Regions from separate parts of the Xenorhabdus ishibashii genome, predicted to be linked through region 2. Evidence: predicted binding sites of a transcription regulator. Region 2 holds the regulator's gene; each other region holds the start of a gene.

Region 1 (2,335 bases), 100 kb from region 2:
TAGCCTCATTGGTTTCATCACTTTTCATGATGAATAGAGGCATCAATGCTGGTAGTCGTTATCTTCCAATTTTTGTCTGTATTCAGTATTTTCAAATACCTTATGTTGACACTAACTGGATCGGAAAAATAAACTGAAAAAATTCATTTCGAATTTAATAAATATATTAATTAGTATTAATTTGTAATATTTTGTTAATTAAACAATCAACTTAAATAAAGCCAATCATGATTTGGAAGACAGAGTGTATTACGCCTATGCAATCCGCAACCAATTTTAATTAACATATTGATATTATTATATTTAATTCAATAAAATAGTCATCCAATCCTACATGAAACCACTCATGAGCACGAATAACCATTTGTAGTAATATCCATCATTTTGAATTTTAATTTCAAACATTTTATTTATAACTGTGTTATAAAAAATGCAAAGCATGTAAATAAAAAACAAACCACATGAACAAATAAGAATATTATTTAAAACATCTTTAGGCAAATAGCACACAATTTGTTAAAAGATGCAGACAGAAAGAAACCAACAGTTATTTATTAAATAACTTTTATAATAGGAACGTTTGTGTGGGTTATATTTAGCTGGCTTTTGCATGATGACTACATCAGATATATTCCCCTAATAATAATGAGCTTTTATCTGGTCGAGTATATATACAAATTTGAAACGTGCAAAAATAAAAAATAACCAAAAAGGTCGTTTATTGTGATACCTATCACACTAACATAAATAAATTGTCTTCAAAAAAAGTGCTAAATCACTCAAAATTATCGACTTTGCGAAATTATATCTATATGTTAGCGACACCTCACAGTCATACAAGGTTGTTTTCAGCTAATATTAGCTTCGATATAGAAAATAAATAGCTAAAATTTTTCGTTTAACGCCATCACTGCTTGATGGTGGTGATTCGCTCATACAAAAGTCACGTGGAGACAAAAATATGTTAAGTATTTTCAAGCCGGCGCCTCATAAGGCTCGGTTGCCTGCGCAGGAAATAGATCCACTCTATCGTCGCTTGCGCTGGCAAATTTTTATAGGGATCTTTTTCGGATATGCAGCTTACTATCTGGTAAGAAAAAACTTTGCTCTCGCCATACCTTCCTTGATCGAACAAGGCTTTTCTAAGGGGGATCTTGGCTTTGCACTGTCAGGTATATCAATTGCGTACGGATTCTCAAAGTTCATCATGGGTTCCGTTTCCGACCGCTCGAATCCACGTGTTTTCCTGCCTGCGGGTTTAATACTGGCGGCAGTAGTCATGTTATTTATGGGCTTTGTGCCGTGGGCCACTTCCAGCATTGCTATCATGTTTTCTCTGCTGTTCCTCTGCGGCTGGTTCCAGGGAATGGGTTGGCCTCCTTGTGGACGTACTATGGTTCACTGGTGGTCACAGAAAGAGCGTGGCGGAATTGTTTCTGTCTGGAACTGTGCCCATAACGTTGGCGGAGGCGTGCCACCATTGCTGTTCATGTTGGGTATGGCCTGGTTCAATGACTGGAAAGCCGCATTTTACATGCCAGCCTTTGCGGCTATCATCGTGGCAATAATCGTTTTCGCTTTAATGCGCGATACACCACAATCCTGTGGCTTACCCGCAATCGAAGAGTACAAAAACGACTATCCACCCGACTATACGGAGAAAAACGAAAAAGAACTGACCGCAAAAGAAATTTTCATGCAGTACGTTTTGCCGAATAAATTGTTGTGGATGATCGCTATTGCCAACGTATTCGTCTATCTACTGCGCTACGGTATTCTTGACTGGTCACCCACTTACTTGAAAGAAGTGAAAGACTTTACCATGGATAAGTCTTCCTGGGCTTATTTCCTGTATGAGTACGCAGGTATTCCAGGTACGCTGCTGTGTGGTTGGATGTCTGACAAAGTATTTAAAGGCAACCGTGGTGCCACTGGCGTATTCTTCATGACCCTTGTCACCATCGCCACTATTGTATTCTGGCTGAACCCAGCAGGTAACCCTGATATTGATATGCTCTGTATGCTGGTTATCGGCTTCCTGATTTACGGGCCAGTGATGCTAATCGGCCTGCATGCCCTGGAATTGGCTCCGAAAAAAGCGGCAGGAACAGCCGCCGGCTTTACCGGTCTGTTTGGTTATCTGGGGGGCTCAGTTGCGGCCAGTATCATCGTCGGCTATACCGTTGACTATTTCGGTTGGGACGGCGGCTTTATGGTTATGATCGGCGGTAGCATTCTCTCTGTTATTCTGTTGTTGTTTGTTATGTTAAGCGAAAGCAAACATAAGCAGGAAATTGCTCGTCAGAGCCAGTGATTAACTGAAAGGCGCTGATTA
Region 2 (2,335 bases):
CGTACAGCCGGATATTTTGACGACAGCAAAAGCGTTGGGAGGCGGTTTCCCAATCAGTGCAATGTTAACGACAGATACAATAGCGGCGGCAATGGAAACGGGTGCACATGGAACGACTTATGGTGGAAATCCATTGGCTTGTAGTGTCGGTTGTGTCGTACTGGATATCATCAATACGCCAGAAGTACTGATGGGCGTGGAAAAACGGCATGATATGTTCATTCATGCTCTGGAAAAGATAAACCAAAAATATGGCATATTCCATGAGTTTCGTGGAAAAGGATTGCTGATTGGAGCCGTATTGAAGGCTGAATATCAGGGCAAAGCCAGAGAAATATTGCAGCAAACGGCTGAAATGGGATTGATGTTATTAAGTGCAGGAGACAGCATCTTGCGTTTTACGCCATCATTGATCATTCCTGAAGATAAAATCACAGAGGGCATGATGCGGCTGGAAATGGCAATATCCCGTTGGTTAAACAAATAACAGTAAATAAAGCCAGTGCGAAGTAACAAATACACTGGCTGATAGTTTCTGGTTTATCGGGAATTAACGTGTCCCATAAACGACAATGGTTTTGCCATGTGCAGAGATCAGGTTTTGATCTTCCAACATTTTCAGGATACGCCCAACCGTTTCACGCGAGCAACCCACAATCTGCCCAATTTCCTGACGTGTGATTTTGATTTGCATACCATCAGGATGAGTCATTGCATCAGGCTGTTTGGCCAAATTGAGCAGCGTCTGGGCGATACGGCCTGTAACGTCCAGAAAAGCTAAGTTACCTACTTTTTCGGAAGTGGTTTGTAGGCGACTTGCCATCTGAGCAGATAAACGCATCAAAATATCAGGATTGACCTGAATTAACTGGCGAAATTTCTTATAAGAAATTTCAGCTACTTCACAGGCACTTTTTGCTCGCACCCATGCAGTACGCTCTTGCCCCTCTTCAAACAATCCAAGTTCACCAATGAAATCTCCCTGATTTAAATAAGAGAGAATCATTTCCTTACCTTCTTCATCTTTTATTAGAACAGCAACCGAACCTTTAACAATGTAGTAAAGCGTTTCTGCTTTCTCGCCTTGATGAATAAGCGTGCTCTTGGATGGATATTTGTGAATATGGCAGTGTGACAAAAACCATTCAAGAGTAGGGTCTGTTTGTGGCTTGCCGAGAACCATTCGCTTTATCCTCTGTTGTTATTTCTGCCTTTATGAGTGTGAGAAACGGTAGTTCCTCTTCAGGCTGGCTTTATAAAGTCAATAGATTAACATATTAACCTGCTGAAAAACTGACAAGCGGGAATTTTATATGGATTATAAAGATGTCAAAATATTAGGCATATTGATCTTAATCCATATACCTTGCCAGTCCACGCTTGTAACCTTGTTTGTAACACAGGAAAGCTTTTCTGTCTTCTCCTGTATCGCTTCAGCATATTAAACTGGCTGTCAGATTACCAGAAATCAGGCAGAAGAGTTGGTTTTATTGATTTTACATTTATAAAAGGAAAAAATGTTGTCACAAAAATGGTCTGTTTATTTAAATAAAACAGGTAACATTATTTTTTGTTACCTGTCTTATTAAAAATTAAATGAGGATTAAATTACGAAATTTTTTTGCCTTCCAGTAATTGCTTAACAAGCGGCGCCATAATTAATTCCATTGCCAGCCCCATTTTTCCACCTGGAACGACGATAGTATTTATACTGGAAATAAATGAACCCTGAAGCATAGCCAGCAAATAAGGAAAATCAATTTGAGTGAGGCCACGGAAGCGGATCACAATAAAACTTTCGTCCAGCGAGGGAATAGACTTGGCAGAGAAGGGGTTAGAGGTATCAACGGTAGGGACACGCTGGAAATTGATATGGGTACGTGAAAACTGAGGAGTGATATAGCGGATATAGTCATCCATTGAGCGGACAACTGAATCCATGACGGCCTCTCTGGAATGCCCACGCTCGCCGGTATCACGGATGAGTTTTTGAATCCATTCTAAGTTGACGATAGGCACAACGCCAATCAATAGATCCACATGACTGGCGACATTATGTTGTGGCGTGAGAACACCACCGTGCAGTCCCTCATAAAATAGGACGTCCGTATTTGATGGCAGAGGTTCCCACGGTGTGAAAGTCCCTGGTGATTGATTATAGGGGACGGCTTCATCATAGGTATGGAGATATTTTCGGCAGCGACCATTACCCGTTTCACCATATTCAAAGAATGTCTTTTCCAACATACCGAAATCATTGGCTTCTGGCCCAAAGTAGCTGATATGTCTGCCTTGTTCTCTTGCTTTACGTATCTCGGCATCCATTTCAGGACGA
Region 3 (2,335 bases), 210 kb from region 2:
CCTTAAGCTTGCTGGAATATTCATTCAAGAGCGTGTAAGTCATCACAATTTTAGCAATTATTGCTAAACAAAATGCGAGTATATTGGCATTTTTCACTAGAAAGCGTGTTGTAATGATGTATAAATATGTTAAAACCGCGAGTTATTCCTCTGTACCTATCAATAACTGATGGCATTACGTTGAAAATAATGAAGAAGAAGCGCCCAGCTTTACAAGATGTTGCCGATCTCGTTGGGGTCACAAAAATGACAGTTAGCCGTTTTTTACGTAATCCCGATCAGGTTTCTGAAGCCTTGGGAAAACGAATAGCGGAAGCTGTGGAACAACTAGGTTATATCCCTAACCGAGTGCCAGATATCCTTTCCAATTCTACCAGTCGCGCAATAGGTGTTTTGCTTCCTTCATTGACCAATCAGGTCTTCGCTGAAGTTATTCGGGGCATCGAGCATGTGACTGATCGCAATGGATATCAGACCATGCTTGCCCACTATAGTTATTCTGCCCAGAAAGAAGAAGAACGTTTGCTTTCCTTGCTTGCCTACAATATTGATGGCCTGATTCTGGCCGAACGCACACATACCCCCAAAACGTTGAAGGTGTTACAGACAGTTGGAATACCTGTTGTCGAATTGATGGACAGCGTATCGCCTTGCCTTGATATTGCTGTAGGGATCGATAATTTTGCAGCGGCTTGTCAGATGACGATGGCGATGATCGAACGCGGTTGCAAAAACATTATTTATCTTGGTGCGCGGCAGGATGAGCGAACGATGATCCGTTTACAAGGGTTCGAAAAAGCGATGCACAGTGCCGGGCTTCAACCGAGAAAAATGATGACACCAGTCAGCTCTTCTTATTCATTAGGTGCGCAGCTTTTGCAGGAGTCCTGCCAGAAATATCCTGAAATCGATGGCTTGTTTTGTACGAATGATGATATCGCCATCGGGGCGATTTTCGAGTGCCAGCGACAGGGGATCAAAGTACCGGAAGAGATTGCGATAGCTGGCTTTCATGGTCATGATGTTGGTCAGGTAATGACTCCCAGACTTGCCAGCGTGCTGACCCCTCGTGACTTAATGGGACGCAAGGCAGCAGAATCCTTGCTTGCTCGTTTGAGGGGAGAGACGTTGGAACAAACTCAAGTAGATGTTGGGTTTACCCTTTCATTGGGCGAAAGTGTTTAATTTTTGTGGATCAAAATGACGCTTTCCCATTTTCAATTGCGATAAGTCTCACATTTTCCTTCTTTGGTGATCCTGATTGATTGCTCAGTATCCTGCTCCGCTGCTAATGTTACCGGTAATTCATTACCGGTAACATGTACTAGGTAATATTTCTTTTTTTATTTTTTAATAAAAATCAAATAAATATATAAGCAGTAAGATCTGTGTAAAGGAGTCTGATATGAGTGATACCCAACAGCCAAACCACATTTTTGTATTGATGGGGGTATCCGGTAGCGGTAAATCCGCAGTTGCCAGTGGTGTTGCCCGTGAACTGGGGGCTGCGTTTCTGGATGGGGACTTCCTTCATCCCCGCGCCAATATTACAAAAATGGCACAGGGTTACGCCTTGAATGATGATGATCGTCAGCCATGGCTGAAGGCACTCAATGACGCCATTTTTGCCATGCAGCGCACCAACCCTATCTCCTTGCTTGTATGTTCTGCCTTGAAAAAAAGCTATCGGGATATGCTGCGTGATGGCAATAAAAACCTGTCATTTCTCTATATGAAAGGAGATTTTGGCTTAATCGAAAGCCGCCTGAAAGCCCGCAAGGAGCATTTCTTCAAACCACAAATGCTAATTTCTCAATTTGAGACACTGGAAGAGCCGAACAGTGATGAAAAGGATGTCCATCACATTGATATCAAACCTGATCTTGATGAAGTCATCAAAAATACGATTAAAGCGATTGACCATATCCAATCTATTAACCGTGATAGTGAGGGGCATTCATGAGCACCGTAACTCTGGTTCTGACAGCCGTCGGCTCTGTTCTCCTGTTACTATTTCTGGTTATGAAAGCCAGATTACATGCTTTTATTGCCTTGATGCTGGTTTCTATGGGAGCGGGGATTTTTTCCGGTATGCCGCTGGAGAAAATCACCCAGACAATGCAAAACGGCATGGCAGGTACGTTGGGTTTCCTTGCTATTGTTGTGGCTCTCGGTGCAATGTTTGGCAAAATCCTGCATGAAACAGGTGCGCTTGACCAAATTGCCGTGAAACTGCTGGGTAGCTTTGGTGAAAAGCGAGCTAACTATGCATTGGGTGTTGCCGGACTTGTCTGTGCGTTGCCACTGTTTTTTGATGTGGCAGTTGTGTTGTTGA

The links. Region 2 encodes CRP, which controls carbon source genes, mostly activating them, when cyclic AMP is high. Its sites were predicted from a motif close to ATGTGANNNNNNTCACAT; they were not measured.
Region 1: a site for CRP is predicted at 722-739, ahead of glpT (glycerol-3-phosphate transporter). Genes of this name have one in related genera too.
Region 3: a site for CRP is predicted at 1,222-1,239, ahead of gntK (gluconokinase). Genes of this name have one in related genera too.

Annotation. Positions count from the first base shown of each region.
Region 1 covers NZ_NJAK01000001.1:2,062,158-2,064,492, reverse strand. The annotation lists gene glpT (glycerol-3-phosphate transporter) at 962-2,314, shown strand.
Region 2 covers NZ_NJAK01000001.1:1,957,928-1,960,262, forward strand. The annotation lists gene Xish_RS09300 (aspartate aminotransferase family protein) at 1-487, shown strand, start outside; gene crp (cAMP-activated global transcriptional regulator CRP) at 551-1,183, opposite strand; gene Xish_RS09310 (phosphoribulokinase) at 1,609-2,335, opposite strand, start outside.
Region 3 covers NZ_NJAK01000001.1:2,170,438-2,172,772, forward strand. The annotation lists gene gntR (gluconate operon transcriptional repressor GntR) at 190-1,185, shown strand; gene gntK (gluconokinase) at 1,406-1,963, shown strand; gene gntU (gluconate transporter) at 1,960-2,335, shown strand, end outside.